Regions from separate parts of the Novosphingobium sp. ERW19 genome, predicted to be linked through region 1. Evidence: riboswitches for the same ligand, from Rfam matches in the RefSeq annotation. Region 1 holds a riboswitch; the other holds the start of a gene.
The links. A riboswitch is a leader RNA that binds a small molecule or an ion and turns the genes downstream of it on or off. The one in region 1 is predicted to bind cobalamin.
Positions count from the first base shown of each region.

Region 2: another riboswitch for cobalamin. It lies ahead of HGI46_RS07755 (TonB-dependent receptor); the one in region 1 lies ahead of HGI46_RS15335 (TonB-dependent receptor).

Region 1 is NZ_JABAIC010000008.1:24,223-34,224, forward strand. It holds gene HGI46_RS15300 (cobyric acid synthase) at 1-1,231, opposite strand, end outside; gene cbiB (adenosylcobinamide-phosphate synthase CbiB) at 1,219-2,154, opposite strand; gene cobD (threonine-phosphate decarboxylase CobD) at 2,147-3,127, opposite strand; gene HGI46_RS15315 (adenosylcobinamide-GDP ribazoletransferase) at 3,124-3,837, opposite strand; gene HGI46_RS15320 (histidine phosphatase family protein) at 3,834-4,412, opposite strand; gene cobT (nicotinate-nucleotide--dimethylbenzimidazole phosphoribosyltransferase) at 4,409-5,425, opposite strand; gene HGI46_RS15330 (DUF1636 domain-containing protein) at 5,422-5,829, opposite strand; gene HGI46_RS15335 (TonB-dependent receptor) at 5,829-7,745, opposite strand; cobalamin riboswitch at 7,948-8,140, opposite strand; cobalamin riboswitch at 8,199-8,399, shown strand; gene HGI46_RS15340 (hypothetical protein) at 8,592-9,164, shown strand; gene cobO (cob(I)yrinic acid a,c-diamide adenosyltransferase) at 9,161-9,760, shown strand; gene HGI46_RS15350 (cobyrinate a,c-diamide synthase) at 9,757-10,002, shown strand, end outside.
Region 2 is NZ_JABAIC010000003.1:339,731-349,732, forward strand. It holds gene HGI46_RS07730 (2-oxoglutarate dehydrogenase E1 component) at 1-1,925, opposite strand, end outside; gene sucD (succinate--CoA ligase subunit alpha) at 2,144-3,028, opposite strand; gene mdh (malate dehydrogenase) at 3,093-4,055, opposite strand; gene HGI46_RS07745 (hypothetical protein) at 4,391-4,702, opposite strand; gene HGI46_RS07750 (cell wall hydrolase) at 5,127-6,299, opposite strand; cobalamin riboswitch at 6,655-6,856, shown strand; gene HGI46_RS07755 (TonB-dependent receptor) at 6,925-8,868, shown strand; gene HGI46_RS07760 (ABC transporter substrate-binding protein) at 8,934-9,818, shown strand; gene HGI46_RS07765 (iron ABC transporter permease) at 9,815-10,002, shown strand, end outside.

The sequences.
Region 1 (10,002 bases):
GTTCGTCATCCAGAATGGCAAAGGGCCTCGCACAATCGGCACCGGTCGTGGCGCCCATGTGCATTTCGTACCCCTCGAATCGTGCACCCAAGGCCGTGCCGGAAACCTTGCGAAGGTTCTTGTGCGCGCGCATTTCGGTTCGCACGTTGAGCAAGCCGAGGCCAGGCATACTGCCGCTTGCGCCTTCCTGACCGAGCGGATCGTCTATTTCCTTGCCAAGCATCTGGTAGCCACCGCAAATGCCAAGAACCGCCCCGCCACGCCGATGGTGATGCAGGATGTCAATGTCCCACCCTTGCTCGCGCACAAAGGCGAGGTCCGCCATCGTCGCCTTCGATCCGGGCAGCACAACGAGGTCTGCTGCCAGCGGTATCTGGCTGCCGGGCGGAACCATGACCAGGTCAACTTCAGGCTCGTGGCGAAGGGGATCGAGATCGTCGAAATTGGCGATGCGCGGCAGCATGGGGCACGCGACAATCTTGGGCGAACTGGATACCGGTTGGGCCCGTTCGAGTACCACGGCGTCCTCGGCGGGAAGGCTGGTAACGCACGGAAGCCACGGCACAAGCCCCATGCCGTGCCACCCGGAGAGCCGCTCGATCTCCATATAGCCATCGGCAAAGAGCGCAGGATCGCCGCGGAACTTGTTGACTATGAAGCCGCGGATCATCGCTGCGTCACCGGGCTCAAGCACAGCACGCGTGCCGACGAGCGAGGCGATCACGCCACCACGGTCGATATCGCCAACCAGCACCACAGGCACTTTGGCCGCACGGGCAAAGCCCATGTTGGCAATATCGCCATCGCGCAGGTTGATCTCTGCAGGCGATCCTGCACCTTCCACGACAACTATGCCGCAACGCTCGCGCAACCGTTCCCAGCTTTCCAGAACTTCGGGCAGGAGGTTGCGGCGACCTTCCCGAAAGTTGGCAGCGCCCAGGCTTCCGCGAACTTTGCCGTGTACGACGACTTGCGATTTCCGATCTGCCTCGGGCTTCAACAGAACGGGATTCATGTCGGTGTGAAGCTCGGCACGCGCAGCCAGCGCCTGAAGTGCCTGTGCCCGACCGATTTCGCCACCGTCGGCCGTAACGGCGGCATTGTTGGACATGTTTTGCGGCTTGAACGGCAGCACCATCATGCCCCGATTGGCAAGGGCGCGGCACAGGCCAGCGACCAGCACCGATTTGCCGACATCGGAGCCTGTTCCCTGCAGCATCAGTGCAGCCATGTCATTCCCCCTGCAATAGCCCATCCGAGCAAACATGCTCGGTGATAGACCCGCCGCGCGCGCATCAAGCTGTTAGCGTCGGCCACGCCGCCTTCGCCGATCCATGGCTTGTCAGCCAATGCCCCGTCATAGCTGACCGGCCCCGCCAATCGTACGCGAAGTACGCCCGCCATCGCGGCCTCCGGCCAACCGGCATTGGGCGAGGCGTGGTGGCGGCAATAACGCCACGTTATCCGCCATCCGCTCAACCCGGCGAGGCAGATCAACACAGCGGAGAGACGCGCGGGGACGAAGTTCATCACGTCATCGAGCCGCGCGGCGGCCCAGCCGAAGTGGCGATAGGGCGCCTCCTTGTGGCCGATCAGGCTGTCCGCCGTGTTGATCGCCTTCATTGCCCACAGACCGGGAAGGCCTGCGACAATCAACCAGAACAGCGGCGCGATCACACCGTCGCAGAAACTCTCTGCCAAGCTTTCGATGGCCGCTCTTGCGACCCCTGCCACGTCGAGCGAAGCCGTGTCGCGACCAACGATCATGCCAGCCGCCTTCCGGGCTCCACGTAGATCGCCAGCTTGCAACGACTGCAGCACGGGCAGGAAATGCTGGTCAAGGCTGCGCTGAGCGAGACCGGGCCACGCCAGCATGGCGATCAGGACCCATTTCCATTCTGTCGCCAGCTTCTCGCACAAGGCTGTCACCAGCAGGCCTGAGCCAGCAGCGAGGGCCAAGAGCAACAGTACGGTCAGAACGCCGCCCGCCTTGCGCGTGCTGTCTGGCAATTCATTGCGGTTCAAGCGTAGCTCGCAGGCCGAGATTGCCCTTGCGAAGAAGCCGACCGGATGGCCGATACGGACATAGAGCCAGTGCGGCCAGCCGATGGCGGCATCGATTATAAGCGCGGTCAGGACAAACGGTTCAGCCAAGCGCCTTGTCCAGCCGGCCAAGCGCTGTCTGGTCGGCAGGCAGGCCGATGCGCAGCAGGTGGGGCCAATCGGAGAAGGGCCTCGTGAGAATACGTTGAGCGGCGAGGCGTTCGAACAGGGCCGGTGCGCTTGGCGTATCGAGCAGGCGGAACAACGGGCATTGGCCCTCTGGCGCAAGACCGTGCTTCAACAGCACTTTGTCGAGCCGGGCCGAGACTAGCGGCAAAGCGTTTCGAGTCCGCGCGATCCACGCATGATTGGCATAGGCAGCACGGCCCAGGGCGAGGGCGGCGGAATGGAGGGGCCAATCGCCGAGAAGCATGCGCAAAGCGTCCAGTATTTTTGGGGGAGCAATAACGAAACCGAGCCGAAGCCCGGCAAGTCCGAAGAATTTTCCCAGCGAGCGCAGCACGATCAGTCTGCGTCCCTCTTGCACGGCATCGGCAACGCTGAGGGTGGGGTCACAATCGGCGAAGGCTTCATCGACAATCAGCCAGCTGCCGTGCCGCTCCTGATGATCGAGCATGGCCAGCAGGCTTGTGCGCGATTGCACCGTACCATCGGGATTGTTGGGGTTTCCCACGACCAGCGCTGTCGAGCGAGCCGGGAGGGTAGCGAGTTGGGTGAGGTTCTCACTACGACTGAAAGCCGCGCGATAGGTGCCATAGCAGGGGGCACGATGCAGGCCGCGCAATCCGATCAACTGCGCAAGCAGGCGCAGGGCCATTTCGCTGCCCGGAACCGCAACGCAGATTGCTTCGTCGCAGCCGAAATGGCGCGCGGCAGCTGCCTCGAGCGCTGCCAGCGCGTCGGGTTCAGGCAGGCGCTGCCACTCCACGGTGAGGTCGGCAGGAGGCGTCCAGCCATTGGGGTTGATGCCGGTCGAAAGGTCGAGCCAGTCTTCGGGCGCACCGCCAAACCGTGCGCAGGCCTGCGCCAGTTGCCCGCCATGGCGGGGGAAGGACGTTGTCATTGCGCTACGACCTGGGCGAGCAAGGCGCATGTCTCGACCAGTTCGATGCCTGCGCCATGACCGTCGCCGGAAATGCCGCCGATGCGTTTGCGCAGCCACCACGGCCAGACTGCGAGCGCGGGTAGAGAGGCGAGCAGCGCAGGGTCGACGGCGAGCGCGCCGATGCTCCAAGCCAGCAGCCACACGATCAAAACCGGCGCATTCGCGCCTTTGCGGAAGAGGGTGCCAAAGCCCTCATGCAAGGGCGAAAGGAATCGTGCCCACGCCAGTGGGCCGATCCGCGCCAGCACTGGAACGAGCACGAGCGCGGCATAGGATCCTGTCAGGATTGTCAGCCACACCAGCACAAGCTTTGCCAGCATTTGCAGGGCGATGGACGTCGCTCCGAAGCTGCCGACATGCGGATCGGCCAGCACGACACTCAGGTGTTCCGGCGTGCGGTGCATGGCGCCGGCTGCATCGGCAATATCGGCCAGTCCGTCGAGGTGCAGCGCGCCAGTAACCCCCACCCATGCCGTCAACGCCAGCAATGCGCCAAGAGCCGGGTCGTGTTGCGACCCCAGCCAGCCAGCGCCGGCAACGCAAAAACCCACAAGAGCTCCACACAGCGGGAACCAGCGGATAGCATTGGCAAAATCCGCCTCCGTCGCATCCATCGCGGGAACGGGCAGTCGTGTCATGAACTGCACGGCAAGGATCATGGCCCTCATCGCAGGTTTTCGGTGCGGAGGCGGATGATCTGCCCGGACAGGGCGGCACCCGGCCAGATGCGCAGGGAGAGCAGCGCGCCGTAAGGCAGATCGACGGCCCAGACCTGCCTGAAATCCAGCCCGGTGAGCACCGATACCGCTGCCCGCATTGCGCCGCCATGCGTGACGATCAGCGCGTTGTCGGGAAGCTCGGCAATGGCATCGGCCACGCGGGCCCGCAGGGATGACCAGTTCTCGCCGCGGGGAGGGGGACACGTGTCGGGATCGTCCCAAAAACGGGCGAGGGCTTCGGCCGGGACCCATTCCGGTGAAAGCCCATCCCAATCGCCAAAATCCAGTTCGCGCCAGCGCGCGTCGCACGCAACGCCAACGCCTCTTGCGACTGCCAGCGCCTGCGCGCCAGCGCTGGCGCGCTGCAGGTCTGAACTGATCACGCAGGCGATGGCAAGGCTCTCGGGCACTGCTCCGGCAAGGCCGCCTGCGGGGTCGGCGCAGGGCTCGTCGCGATGACCCAGCAGCAGGCCGGTGCGCAGGGGCGGCCCGTGTCGCACGAGGTGGATCGTCCGGCTGTTCACAGCGCCTGTGCCACGGCAGCTTGCGCGAAAGTTGCCATGCCATTGTGGGCGGCAAGCGCGGCGCGCACGATCGGTACAGCCAACGCGGCGCCGGATCCTTCGCCCAGCCGCAGGCCAAGGTTGAGGATTGGATCGAGCGCGAGGTCTCGTAGCAGGCGGGCGTGCGCCTGTTCGGCGGAACAGTGAGCGGCAAGGCAATGCGCGGTAAAGTCCTCATGGCCTGCCGCCAGCGGCGCAATGGCGGCGCAGCAGATGAACCCGTCGAGCAGGACCGGCACGCGTAGCAATCGCGCCGCCAGTATTGCGCCAGCCATGGCTGCAATTTCGCGCCCACCGAGGCGGCGCAGCGTTTCGAACGGGGTCGAGCAGGCCTGTCCATGCAGGGCGGACGCAGCTTCGACTATCGCCGCCTTGCGGGTTACCCCTTCGGTGTCAACGCCGCTGCCGCGCCCGCACCAGTCCTGAGCGCGGCCGCCGAAAGCTTGCAGGGCCAACGCCGCTGCAGGCGTGGTGTTGGCGATGCCCATCTCGCCCACCAGCAACAGTTGCGTGTCCGGCAGAACAGAGGCAGCACCGGCATTGAGCGCGGCGAGGCAGTCGTCTCTCGTCAACGCGGCTTCGCGAGAGATATCGCCGGTCGGAAGGTCAAGATCGAGTGCGATGACCGACAGATCAGCGCCGCATGCGCGGGTCAACTGGTTGATAGCCGCCCCGCCATTGCGGAAGTTGGCGACCATCTGCGCGGTCACTTCCGGGGAAAAGGCACTGACTCCCTGCGCCGCCACGCCGTGATTTCCGGCAAAGACCACCGCCTGCACTCGGTCGATAGATGGCTGTGCCTTGCCTTGCCAGGCGGCCATGAATACGGCGATCTCTTCCAACCGGCCCAGCGATCCGGCAGGTTTAGTCAGACTCTCCTGCCGTTCTCGCGCTTGTGCGCTGGCCTGCGCGTCGGGGGCGGGCAACGCAGTGAGTGCAAAGGCGAAGGCTGCCTCATCGGTGAAGCAGATCATGCGCAGACGAAGCCTTCCGGCGGGGTACGGGCAATGAACTGTCCCTTCACGCCTTCGGGCCATTGGCCATAGGGCACTACGCCTTCCGCGCTTTGCGCATGGAGAGTGGCGTATTCGAGAATAGCGCGGGCCGCCTCCTCGGTGGGGGTGAACCTACCCAGGACGTAGCCGATCTTGCCCGATGCGCGCAGATGCACGGTGCAATGCTGATGGCAGGCGAAGAGGCATGCAGTCTCCTGCACCGCCACTGCGGACAGTGCGGGATCGGCCTGTTGGAGACTGCGCATTGCTTGGGCAAGCAGGGCACCGCCCCGCTGGCCTTCTGTATCCTCACGCTGATCGGCAGAAAGGCGGCAGGTTGAGCAGACGACCACCGCTGGGCCGGGTTCGATCGCGCGCAGCATCAGAACCGGCTCCTCAGACCAAGATAGACCGTACGCCCGAGGGCACCATAGCCGCCCGCTGTCTCGTAGCGCTTGTCCATGATGTTCTCAGCGCGGGCATTGATGGTCAGCCCTTCGGCAACCCGCCACGCGGCGCGAAGATCGACCAGCCAATAGGCTGGCAGCTCGGTGCTGCTGCCGGCCCGGTCGAAAGTCTCGCCCGAATAGCGGGCGGCCACACTGGCGCGCAGGCCCTTCGGCAGGTCCACCCCGCTTTCCAGATTGGCAAGATGGCGCGGCACGCGGGCAAGCTGACGGCCGATATCAGTGCTGCCGGGCGAACGGTCCTCCGCTTCGATCCAGCTGTAGTTTGCTGTCGCAAAGAGCACGCCAAGCTGCGCGCTGCCGGCCAGCTCCAGCCCCTTGGCGTGGGCCTTGCGCACGTTGGCGTAGTAGCCGAAGCGTGTGGTTGTCGTGCCGGGGATATAGCACGCGGCGGGCAAGGTGCCGGTGGTCGGACAGAAGGCGAAGTCGATCAGATTTTCGGTTTCCCGCTCGAACCAGGTCGCCGAAGCGTGGAAAACTTCGCCGAGTGACTGTTCGGCGCCGACCGACCAACCCTTGGCCTGCTCCGGTTGCAACACGGCAGAACCGTAAATGCTGAACAGCTGGTAGAGCGAAGGAGCCTTGAAGCCTTCATCATAGCTGGCGCGCAGCACAGTCTGCCCGGCGTTAGGCGTGTAGACTGCGCCTCCGGTAAGAACTGTGTTGCCGCCGAAGCGGGATTGGTCTTCGTGGCGCACACCGCCGTTCAGCGTCAGGCCGATGAGCGGGGTGAGGCGCAACTCGCCGTAGACGCTGTTCGTATCGGCGCTTTGCGGGACGAGGGCGTAATCGGCGGTATTGTTGCCGGGTGAGGCGCTGGTCATGCGCTGCTCCTCGCGTTCAGCCCCGAATTTGGCGCTGAGACCTTCTGCAAGCTTCAAGTTGCCTTGATATTCGAAACGGCGCACGCGGCCATGCGCATCGAAGTTCAAGGACCGGATCGAGCGCGCCGGATCGTAGTTCTCGCGGTTTGTTTCGGTCTGCAGCACGGCAATGCGGTTGGTGAGGCGCCCATCGAACAGGGCCAGATTGACACCTGCATAACCGGTCCATTCGGTGGTCAGGCCATAGGTACGCGCGTCCCCCGAGCTGCCATCGAATTCGTTGCGCGCATCGGCCAAATAGCCGCGCAAGTCGACCGACAGGTTTGGCGTGAGCTTGAGCGTGGCTGTGCCGCTGGCGGAAACGCGGCGGTAGCCATCGTCCTCCGTGCCGTTGCTGCGTGCGGAGATGCCATCGGTGGTGAAGGCGGAGCCCGCCACGCGCCAGTCGAGCAATGATCCGGCCCCGCCAATGCCAGCCTGGGCGTTGACCGTGGAGTGGGTGCCGGCTTCGACCGCCACGCTCCCTTCCAGCGGCTGCTCCGCGCGTCGCGTCAGTACGCTGACCACGCCGCCGATGGCATCGCTTCCCCACAGGATCGATTGCGGCCCGCGCAGGATTTCCACGCGCTCGATGTCGTCGATCAGCAGGTTGGAGAACGAATAGCCGCCGCCGGTGGCCGACGGATCGGAAATGCGCACACCGTCGATCACCATCACGGTCTGCGAGGAATCGGCGCCGCGGATGCGTAGCGATGTGGCGGTGCCAAAGCCACCATTGCGCGAAAGGCTGACGCCTGGCGTGCGCAGCATTAGATCGGTGAGCGCGATCGGCTGCTGGGCGCGGATCGCCGTTTCGTCAAGCACGGTTACGGTGGCAGAGACTGCGCTCTGCTCGACCGGGCTGCGCAAGGCAGTAACGACGATTGAAGGATCAGGCGCGTCCTCGGCTAAAGCGGGCGAGGCGAGTAGCGTGGCAAGCGAAACAACAAAAATATTGGCAGGACGCATGGTGCGGCTCCCTTCGGTACGAACGGCATGGACCTGCCGCTCAGACACGCGAAGGAAGCACGCGCCGGCATATGCACCGCAAGGCGCAACACGGCATCGCTTCCCGCACGGGGCTTCCCGGCAGGCAATGGCTGTCGTTGCGCGAGGGGTGTGCCGCCTTTGCAAGCCGGCAACCTCGAACGTCCGGTGCACCCTGCCCGAACGAAGAACGACCGCAACAGGCAGGTCTCCTGGCTCGCGGGTCAATGCCGGTCCGGCCGCCTTCTCAGGACGGTGAGGTCCCAATGGCGTAATTGGCCGGTCGGCTCGCCGCTTACAGTTGCAGGGGCAGCCGGAGTTTTACACCCCGTTCCCTTTTGATCCCCTCTCGGGGAACCTGTCGCGGCGGTGCAGGTAGCGACATGTTTTTGCTGCTGCAAGTGCGAATACTTGCGCAGATCAATTGCTTGGCTTATCCAGTCTTTCGCAACGGGTGCCCGAAAGGGCTTAATCGGGAAGTCCGGGCGGTGGTCGCAAGCCACCCAATCCGGCACTGCTCCCGCAACTGTAACCGGTAGCGCATCGCCATCATGCCATTGGGTTTCGGCCCGAGAAGGCGGCGAAAGGCGCGACGATCCGGAAGTCAGGAAACCGGCCTGTTGCGGTCGTTTCTCTGCGCGGGCGGGGTGTACCGGGCGGACGAAGGCACACCCTTCGCGGACGACACTATTGTGCGTTCTTGTCGGAGGGAGATCCGTGATGACCAGCACCTGAGATCCAGCCAGACGTGCGCGTCCGCACGTCTTGCCGATCCTGCGCATCACGCATGCGCACAATCAATTCATACCTGTTCACAGGAGGCCAATCATGGTCCGTATTTCGCGTCCCGATCTCGCGCTGTTTGGCGCGCTTGCGATCGTCATGCTCGTAACCCGCACCCATTCGCTCAGCAATGTCATGCACCTGCCTGACACCAGCCTTGCCAGTTTCTTCGTCGGCGGTTTCTTCCTGCGCCGCGCGACTGCTTTTGCAGGGCTCTTCCTGCTCGCCTTTGCTATCGACGTGACAGTGATCGGCTGGTTCGGCCAGTCCAGCTTCTGCTTCACCCCTGCCTACTGGATGCTCGTTCCGGCCTACGGCACGATGTGGCTGGCCGGGCGCGCGGGCGCGGACAAGCGGGGCACCGAACCGTCATCACTGCTGGGGCTGCTGGCGCTGGTCAGCGTTGGCACTCTGGTTTCCGAGCTGTTCTCCAGTGGCGGATTCTACTTCCTCGGTGGCCGTTTTACCGATCCGACCGTCGCAGGCTTTATGCCCCGCCTCGCTCGCTATTTCCCACCGACCCTTGCGGCCACTCTGCTGTGGACCGCAACTGCAGCAGGCATCTATGCCTTGCTGGTCGCCGCGCGCCCCTCGCTTGCCTCACGAGCAGAGCAATGAGCGAAACCCCAGAGGCGCACCGCGAGCGCGCCCGCAAGCACAAGGCGGTGGTCGATGCCAAGATCGCCGCCGCCACGCGCGACAAAGGCCTGCTGCTGGTTCTCACCGGCAACGGCAAGGGCAAGTCCTCCAGCGCCTTTGGCATGGTGGCGCGGACGCTCGGCTACGGTCGCAAAGCGGCGGTGTTCCAGTTCATCAAGGGTGCGGAAAACGTCGGTGAACGCGCCTTCTTCGCCTCGCACCCCGATGTGATCTGGGAGAAGTGCGGCGAGGGTTTCACTTGGGAAACGCAGGATCGGACACGTGACATTGCCGCTGCGAGGGCGGGCTGGGAAAAGGCCAAAGCTGCGCTGGCCGAACCTGACATCAGCCTCGTCGTGCTCGATGAATTGACCTACCTCATCACCTACCGCTATCTCGCGCTCGATGAGATCATGCCCGCGATCGAGGCGCGACCGGCGATGCAGCACGTGGTCATCACCGGTCGTGCCGCAGACGATGCGCTGATTGCCGCCGCCGACACCGTGAGCGCGATCCGCGATGTGAAGCATGCCTTCCGTGACGGCGTGCGCGCCCAAGAAGGGATCGATCGGTGACGACCGCATCTTGCCGAGCGTTGCTGGTCAGCGCGCCGGCTTCGGGGCAGGGCAAGACGACGGTCACGGCCGCTCTTGCCCGCCGCCACGTGCAGGCAGGGCGGCGGGTCCGCGTGTTCAAATGCGGCCCTGACTTCCTGGATCCGATGATCCTCGAACGCGCCTGCGGTGCACCGGTCTACCAGCTGGATCTCTTCATGGTGGGCGAGGCGCAATGTCGCCGTCTGCTGCATGAGGCTGCC
Region 2 (10,002 bases), on a different contig from region 1:
TACTTGCGTTCGTCCTTCTGGTCGACCCACACCGCGTGACGCTGGCTGAAGGTGCCGCGGCCGCAGTCCTGTCCGGACAGACGCACGCCATAGCCCTCGGACACGAGGCTGCCGAACGCCAGCGCTTCACCGGTCGCCCAGTCAAAGCCCTGGCCCGAGCTGAACATCTCGCGCTTTGCATCGATCACGCGACCCAGCGTCTTGTGGACGGTGAGGTCCTCGGGCACGGTGGTCAGCGTGCGGCCGAGGCTGTCGAACAGCTTCTGGTCGATGCCGGTGCCGACGTTGCGGCGCGCGGTCACAGGGTCGGCCGGCTTGTTGAAGCCCGACCAGCGGCCGCCGAACCAGTCGGCTTCATTGGCCTTGTAGCCCTTGGCCGCCTCGAACTCGGTCTCGAGCGTCGCCACGAAGTGGCTCTCGATCTCGCCCTTGTAGTTGGCATCGATCACGCCTTCGCCGACAAGGCGCTTGGCGTAGATGTCGCTGACGCCCGGGTGCTGACGGATCTTGGCGTACATCAGCGGCTGGGTGAACGAAGGCTCGTCGCCCTCGTTGTGGCCGAAGCGACGATAGCACCACATGTCGACCACGATGTCGCGGCCGAACTTCTGACGGTAGTCGATCGCCAGCTTGCAGGCGAAGGTCACCGCTTCGGGATCGTCGCCGTTCACGTGCAGGATCGGTGCCTGCACGCCCTTGGCCACGTCCGACGGGTAGGGAGACCCGCGCGAGAACTGGGGCGAGGTGGTGAAGCCGATCTGGTTGTTGATGATGAAGTGGATGCAGCCACCGGTGTTGTAGCCGCGCACACCCGAAAGGCCGAAGCACTCCCACACGATGCCCTGGCCGGCAAAGGCCGCGTCACCGTGGATCAGAACGGGCAGCACCTGCTTGTGGCGCGCGTTAGGCCCCACGTCGTCACCGATATCGTCGCGGAACACCTGCTGCGCACGCACCTTGCCGAGCACGATCGGGTCGACCGTTTCGAGGTGCGACGGGTTGGGCACAAGGCTCATGTGCACCTTGGTCCCGTCGAACTCGCGGTCGGTCGAGGTTCCAAGGTGGTACTTCACGTCGCCCGAACCGCCGACGTCCTCAGGGTTGGCCGAGCCACCCGAGAATTCGTGGAAGATCACGCGGTAGGGCTTGGCCATCACGTTGGCGAGGACGTTCAGGCGGCCGCGGTGGGCCATGCCGTAGACGATTTCCTTGACGCCCAGCTGGCCGCCGTACTTGATCACCGCTTCCAGGGCCGGGATCATCGATTCACCGCCGTCGAGGCCGAAGCGCTTTGTGCCGACGTACTTCTTGCCAAGGAACTTCTCGTACTGCTCGCCGCGCACCACGGCGGCGAGGATCGCCTTCTTGCCGTTGGGGGTGAAGTCGACCGACTTGTCGCCGCCTTCGATGCGATCCTGGATGAAGCGGCGCTCCTCCACGTCGGCGATGTGCATGTATTCGAAGCCGATGTGCCCGCAGTAGTTTGCGCGCAGGATCGCGACGAGTTCATTGACGGTCGCCCATTCAAGGCCGAGCGCACCACCCAGATAGACCTTGCGGGTCATGTCTGCGGCGGTAAAGCCATGGTACTCGGGCGAAATATCGGCCGGGAGCTTCTGGCGGGCAAGGCCAAGCGGGTCGAGATCGGCCGCCAGATGCCCGCGCACGCGATAGGTGCGGATCAGCATCATCGCGCGGATCGAATCCATCGCGGCCTGCTGCAGCGCCGCTTCGTCGAGCGCGACGCCGCCCTTCTTGGCGGCCTTCTCGATGACGAGTTTCAGCGCCATCGGGTCCATCGCCTGGGTCAGGTCGTCGCCTGCCGCGGCATCGGTGATCGGCCAGCGCTTGTTCGCCCACGAAGGACCGGGCTGCGGACCTTCCTGAGCCGGATCCACGTCGAAATCGTGCAGTTCAGAACCCATCATCAACTCCTGGTCCCCCCGGGGAGGTTGGGGGCTTCGGACATTTTCCGCTCCACTCTCGCAGAGCCGACCCTTCCAGCGCGCACCTCGCAAGGCTTGCGCAAAAATCCGTAACGACGGCAGGCCGCTTCCGTTGCGGGGGCCTACCTGAAAAACTTCAAGCATCCGCCCGGTGGCCCCTTACGCAAGGTTGCCTATCCGGGCGGTAGCTTTTGACGTCAGCCCTTCAGCACTTCGGCCAGCGTCTCACCCAGCAGGCTGGGCGAGGCGGAGACCTTGATGCCGGCGGCTTCCATCGCCGCGATCTTGCTTTCGGCATCGCCCTTGCCGCCCGAGACGATGGCGCCGGCGTGGCCCATGCGGCGGCCCGGAGGCGCGGTGCGGCCCGCGATGAAGCCGGCCATCGGCTTCTTGCGGCCACGCTTGGCCTCGTCGATCAGGAACTGCGCGGCCTGCTCCTCGGCGTCGCCGCCGATCTCGCCGATCATGATGATCGACTTGGTCGCCTCGTCAGCCAGGAACAGTTCGAGCACGTCGATGAAGTTGGTGCCGTTGACCGGGTCGCCGCCGATGCCGACAGCGGTGGTCTGGCCAAGGCCGATGGCCGAGGTCTGGAACACCGCTTCATAGGTCAGCGTGCCCGAGCGCGAGACCACGCCGACCGAGCCTTCCTTGAAGATCGAACCGGGCATGATGCCGATCTTGCACTGGTTGGGCGTGAGCACGCCGGGGCAGTTCGGACCGATCAGGCGGCTCTTCGAACCCGACAGCGCGCGCTTGACCTTGACCATGTCGAGCACGGGAACGCCCTCGGTGATCGCCACGATCAGTTCCATCTCGGCATCGATCGCCTCGAGGATTGCGTCGGCGCAGCCCGAAGGCGGCACATAGACGCACGAAGCGGTTGCGCCGGTCACGGCCTTGGCTTCGGCCACGGTGTCGAACTGCGGCAGGCCGATGTGCGTGGTGCCGCCCTTGCCGGGCGTCACGCCGCCAACCATCCGCGTGCCGTAATCAAGCGCGGCCTGCGTGTGGAAGCTGCCGGTCTTGCCGGTCATCCCCTGCGTGATGACCTTGGTGTTCTTGTCGACGAGAATGGACATCAATTACTCCGGAACGTCAGGCGCTTGCGCCCCCGCTCAGGCGAGGGCGCAGATCCGTGTCAGCTCAAGCCAGCGAGTTGTCGATGCCCTTGCAGGCTTCCAGCAGTTCCTTGACCGCGTCGACCGAGACCTGGAGGTTCGACTTGGCTTCGGCGTCGAGTTCGATCTCGATCACCTGCTCCACGCCGTTCGCACCGATCATCACCGGCACGCCGACATAGAGGCCGTCAACGCCGTACTGGCCATCGACGTAGGCAGCGCAAGGCAGGATGCGCTTCTGGTCGTTGAGGTAAGCTTCGGCCATGGCGATGCCCGAGGCGGCCGGTGCGTAGAACGCCGAGCCGGTCTTGAGCAGGCCGACAATCTCGCCGCCGCCCGAACGCGTGCGCTGCACGATCGCGTCGATCTTTTCCTGCGTCGACAGGCCCATCTTGACGAGGTCGGGCACCGGAATGCCGTTGACGGTCGAATACTGGGTGACGGGCACCATGGTGTCGCCGTGGCCGCCGAGCACGAAGGTGTTCACGTCGCGGATCGAGACGCCGAATTCCCATGCCAGGAACGTGCTGAAGCGTGCCGAGTCGAGCACGCCGGCCATGCCGACGACCTTGTTGTGCGGAAGGCCGGAGAATTCGCGCAGCGCCCACACCATCGCGTCGAGCGGGTTGGTGATGCAGATGACGAAAGCGTCGGGCGCGTTGTCGCGGATGCCTTCGCCGACGGCCTTCATCACCTTGAGGTTGATGCCGAGCAGGTCATCGCGGCTCATGCCGGGCTTGCGGGCAACACCGGCGGTCACGATGATCACGTCGGCGCCGGCAATGTCGGCATAGTCGTTGGTGCCGGTGATCTTGGCGTCGAAGCCTTCGACCGGGCCGCACTGCGACAGGTCGAGCGCCTTGCCCTGCGGCACGCCTTCGACCACGTCGAACAGGACGATGTCACCCAGTTCCTTCTGGGCGGCGAGGTGGGCGAGGGTGCCCCCGATGTTGCCTGCGCCGATAAGCGCGATCTTCTTGCGTGCCATGCTCTACGGTCCTTTCCCGTTCGCGGGGACAAGCATACAAATGCCAGCAGAGCTTTCGCCCAGGTCCCTCCCGTGCCCCGCGAGACAGGAAGGTTCTGGCAGAATGACTCGCGCCCTAGGCCCGTGCGCAGACGAATGCAACCGCGAAAACCCGCTATATCCGGGGTTTTTGTGATATCAGTTCGCAATAGCAAGATGGCTTGGAAACTGCCCGACAGTCGGTCATCGGGCCGAAGATTTATAAGGCAATACGCAAGCAATCTGCAGCAAAAAAGCCCCGGCGTTTCCACCGGGGCTACCCTTTTGCTTTTCCTCTCCGCAAACCCGGGTGCAGATCAGCTGCGCTTGCGCTTCAGGAAGTCGCGCGCCATCCGCCGGTCGAGCGTCGCGCAGACCTCGACCCAGAATTCCACGCGGCCCGGCTCGCCGCTGCGTTCTGCAATGACCGCAGCATCTCGTGCGCGAGCCGCCGCCGAGAAGCCATGCGCCGCAAACAGCCGCAATGCGGTATCGAGCGCCTCGTCCTGACAGATCGAGCCTGGCCCTGAGCCTGCCCCATTATCGTTTACCGCCCGCAGGTGCCGCGCCTGGATCTTTCGCGAAAGACAGGGGGAAATGATGCCGTAACGGGGCGCAAAACGCAGCATGGTGCCTCAACTCTCTGACGGCGCCGGGGACAATCGGTGCCGTTCTCCACGACCCCGCCCTAGACCCACCAGCGCTAAGAGTGTGTGTGACGACACGGTAAAGGAACGAATAACCATCCGTCCTGAAACGGTTTTGCGACGGATTGAGAACACGCAACCAGACCCTCCCCGTTTCTCCGCAGGACAAACGGGGATGGGGACCGCCCGCGAAGCGGGTGGTGGAGGGGTGTGTGCAGGCTGTGAGCGTTGAATTGCTCACGCAGAGACGCAGAGGAGAAAAAGGACACGCAGAGAAGATAGCTGCGGCAAAGCCGCTTCCCGGTTCCCATTTGAAGACCGGCACATCGGTTCGCGCGCGACGCTCCTCCGCGTCTCGCTTCTTCCTCCGCGCCTCTGCGTGAACCATTCCAAGGCTTGGAAGCTCTCAAGCCCCCGGCTGCGCAATCCACTTGTTGGCGTTCTCATACCCCGGCAGCACCGAACCGCTGCCGGAAACCGGCGCGCTGGTCGCACCCGCCTTCACGCCTGGCAGCACCTGCGGCCGGACAAGGCTCTGCTGCGCCGCAGCCTGCGGGACCGCCGCCACCGGAGCAACCGTCGCCGCAGCAACTGGCGCCACGATCCGCCCTTCCTCGAACGCCTTCTCCAGCGCCAGTGGATCGGCAATGTCGACAGGCGAGGGCGTCCATGTGCGCGGATGCGGCGCGGCCAGCGGCTCGCCGCCGAAGTACCGCGCCGTAAACGCCGCCGGACGCCCTGCAGCGCCGGCCCAGCGATAGAAGCGGTGCGCCCCGATCGTGCCGATGAACGATAAGCTCGGCGCCCAGTAGGGATGCACTGCCGTGGTATGGTAATGCGTCGCCAGCCCCACCGGCGCATAGACGTATCCCGCCAGCGCATCGGCAGCCACGCGCCGCGCGCGGTCCCAGAACGCCTTCATCGGCTTGCGCGCCAGCGAACCGTCGCAGGCGAACGAGAACTGGCACCCCGGCCGCTCCGATCCCTGATAGACCACGCCGCACACCGTGTTTGGCCAGGCCGGATGCGCCACGCGGTTCAGCACCACCTGCGCCACCGCGCGTTGCCCCGCATCAGGCTCGCTCGCCGCTTCGTAATAGATCGCCGAAGTCAGGCACTGCAGCGCCCGCCAGCGATCCTCGCTCGATCCCGCCGCCGAGACTGGACGCGCCGACAGGATCTCGGCATCCGAATGGCTCCGGTCCCATTTCGCCTGCGCTTCCGTCGGCGCAATCAACCCGCTGTCGCTGGTATCGAGCCAATAGAACGCCGAACCCGGAAAGCTGTCACCCCCACGCTCGAACGGCTGCAGCCCCGCCATCTGGGATCGCGCCACCGCCGCCTGTACCCCGCCCGGCTCGCCCCACCCGGTCGGCCCGAGCAGCAGCCCCAGCACGCCGAACATCGCCACGCCGCCCAGCCGCTGCCGCAGCAGCGAAGGCGCGCGCAAGGCCTTGCGGATCGAGCGCATGTCCCGCCGCCGGATACGCGCCGCAAAATCGCGCGGGCGCAGCTCGCCATTAGCCGTCGCTGCCACGCCGGGCAGTTCGATCGGGCGATAGGCAAGCTCGAGAGGCATGGGGCTGGGCAGAATCCTGAAAATCCTCAATTGCGCTAACCTTTTGCGCGCCCTCGCGCACGGCCGCTTTTCCCGCTGTCCCGATGCGGCACAAGCTCCTGCGATCCGGTTAACTGGCAAGCTCACGGCCTAGCGCTCAAATCGGAAAACCTCACGCAAAGACGCGAAGACGCAAAGGGGTCGTGCGCGGCCGCAGGCAATGCTCTTGGATAATCGCCGCAGGAGGTGATGGCTGTCCTATCAAACCTGCGCGGCATCTTCGCGTCTTTGCGGCTTTGCGTGAGAATGAATTGGGCAGCAAACCTGCCCCGAAGTACGTAGTTCCTCTTGCAGCGCAGCAAAGTTCCCGCTAGTTCCCCGCGCCGACGCCAACGGTGCCCGGTAATACGGGCTAAGAGGGAAGCCGGTTTGAATCCGGCGCTGCCCCCGCAACTGTAACCGGAGAGCGCGCTGTCCAGTGATGCCACTGGTGCCGGATTCGATCCCCGGCGCTGGGAAGGCGGGCAGCGAGCGATGACCCGGGAGCCAGGAAACCTGCCGATGGTAGTCGTTCCGCGGCCGGGCGGGGTGAACCGGGCGCACGCGACGAGGCGCGCCAGATTCATGGCCCAGCGCACCTCTCGCCATGGACGGCATCAACCGTTCGTGGCCGGAGTTGCGTCCTGTGAAGAAGTACCTGCTTTCCGTTTCTGCCCCCGTATTTTTTGGCGCTTTTGCCGTGCCTGCCTTTGCACAAGGCGCCGATGATGTCGTCGTCGCAGACTACAAGGTTGATCCGGCATCCATCACCGTCATCGCCACCGGCAGCGAAACTGCCCTGAGCAAGACCGGCCAGCCCGTCACCGTCATCACCGCCGACGAAATCCAGTCGATCCAGGGCCCCGACATCACCCGCGTTCTCGAACGCGTCCCCGGCCTGACCATCACCCGCAACGGCGGCCCCGGCAGCTTCACCGGCGTGCGCCTGCGCGGCTCGGACGCAGAGCAAGTCCTCGTCCTCGTCGATGGCGTCCGCCTCGAAGACGTCTCGGCCCCCTCGGGCGGCTTTGACTTCGGCACCCTGACTCCCGGCGGCATCGAGCGCATCGACGTCCTGCGCGGTTCCAACTCGATCGTCTGGGGCAGCGCGGCCATTGGCGGCGTCATCGCCGTCCAGTCGCGTGACCTGAATGGCATCGAAGCCAGCGCCGAACTCGGCGCCAACGACAGCTACCTTGCCGATGCCGCTGCCGGTATCTCGTCAGACTTCGGCGCGCTTACCCTCAACGGCGGCTATAGCCGCAGCGATGGCGTCTCGTCAGCAGCGGTCGGCACAGAGCCCGACGGCTTCCGCCAGTGGCGCGTCGGGGGCCGGGGCCGCGTCAACCTCTCGCAGGACCTCGCGATCGTCGCCACCGCCCGCTACGCCGATACCCGTACCGACATCGACGGTTTCGGCCCGCCGACCTACCTCGTGTTCGGCGATACCCCGGAATACCAGACCACCCGCCAGGCCTCGGGCCGCGTCGGCCTGCGTTACACTGGCAGCAACCTCACGCTGAACACCGGCTTCGCCCTGTCCGACACCAAGCGCGACTACTATGATCCGACCTTCGGCACCGATCCGTCCTACGGCTACAAGGGCCGCTCGGAGCGCGTCGACCTGACCGGCCGCCTCAACCTTCCGGCCAGCTTCACCCTCGATTTCGGCGGCGACAGCGAATGGACCCGCTTCTCCAGCACGTTCGACGCCGAGGCCAAGGCCAACCTCACCAGCGGCCACGCACTGCTCGGCTGGAGCACTGATCGCGCCAGCCTCGCCGCCGGCGTTCGCGTCGACGACCACAGCCGCTTCGGCACGGCATGGACCTTCGGCGCCAACGGTTCGTTCGAACTGGTCGAAAACCTCCGCTTGCGCGCCAGCTACGGCGAAGGCTTCAAGGCCCCTACGCTCTATCAGTTGCTTTCGAACTACGGCAACGCCGCGCTCAACCCCGAACGCAGCAAGAGCTACGACGCCGGCCTCGAATGGGGCGTTCCTTATGGCCAGCTCCACGCGGCCGTTACCGTGTTCCGCCGCGACAGCCGCAACCTGATCACCTTCGTCTCGTGCGCCAGCCTCAACGCTTGCGCCACGCGGCCCTTCGGCCTCTACGACAATGTCGGGCTCGCCCGCGCGCAGGGCGTCGAAGCCGAACTCGGCGCCCGCCCTACCGATACGCTGCACCTGCAGGCCGCCTACACCTATCTCGAAACCGAGAACCGCACGCGCGGCACCGCGAACTTCGGCAAGGATCTCGCCCGTCGTCCGGCTCATGCGCTGACCCTGTCGAGCGACTGGACATCTCCGCTCGCAGGCCTCACCCTCGGTGCCGATCTGCGCCTCGTGGGAGACAGCTTTGACAACGCGTCGAACACCCGCCGCCTCGATGGCTACGCGCTGACCACCGTGCGCGCGAGCTTCCCCCTTACCGAGAAGGTAGAGCTCTACGGCCGTGTCGAGAACGTGTTCGACGTAAACTACCAGACCGTCGCCGATTACGGCACCTGGGGACGCTCTGCCTACATAGGCATTCGCGCGCGGTACTGATGCAACGGCTTGCGCCACAAGCAAAAGCTCTTCGCCCCATCCTCGCCCGAGGATGGGGCCGGGGGGTGGTCTTGCTCGCAGCGTCCCTTACCGCCAGCTGCATCCCCCAAGGCAAGGCCACTCCCGGATCTCGCGCGACCGCGCACCCCACCATCGTCAGCCTCAATCCCTGCACCGACGCAATCCTCGCCGAAGTTGCCGACCCGGCGCAGATCCTCGCCATCTCGCACTACAGCAAGGACCCGCGCTCCGCCTCGATGGACGCGCGCCTCGCCAGCGCGCTGCCCGCAACGCGTGGCACGGTCGAGGAAGTCCTCGCCCTCAAGCCCGATCTCGTCCTTGGCAGCACGTTCATCGATCCCGCCACCGCCAGCGCCTACCAGCGCCTCGGCCTGCGGCTTGAAACACTGGGCATGGCCAGCACCATCGAGGCCAGCCGCGACCAGATCCGCCAGATCGCCGCGCTGTCCGGACACCCGGATCGCGGCGAGGCGCTGATCGCCCGCATCGACGCCGCACTCGCCGCCGCTGCCCCGCCAGCCGGAGCGCGCCCGATCGAAACCGTCGTCTGGCAGTCGGGCGGCATGGTCCCCGGCGACGGCACCCTCATCGTCGACCTCCTGCGCAGCACCGGCTACACCAATTTCGCCGCCGCGCGCGGTCTTGGCCAAGCCGATCTCCTCCCGCTCGAGAAGATGCTCGCCGACCCGCCAGAACTGATCCTCGTCGCCGGGCAGACCGCCGAAACCGGAAAAGGCGATGACCGCGTCCTCAGTCACCCCGCCCTCAAGGCGCTGAACAAGACCCGCCGCGCCACCCTGAATCCCAAACTCCTATACTGCGGCGGCCCCACCCTGATCGCCGCCGCCCAGCGCTTGGCGGAAGTCCGCAATTCCTCCCCGGCACGGGGAGGGGGACCATCGCAGATGGTGGAGGGGCACTCGCGATGACCCGCCCCGTCATCGTTCTCACAGCCGCCCTCGCGCTCGCCCTCCCGCTCTCGCTCCTCGCCGGACAGGTGTGGATTGACCCGTTCGGCCCCCCGGTCCCCAACGCCACCGCGATCCTCATGGAACTGCGCCTGCCCCGCGCGCTCCTCGCCCTGACGCTTGGCGCCGGCCTGGGCGCCGCCGG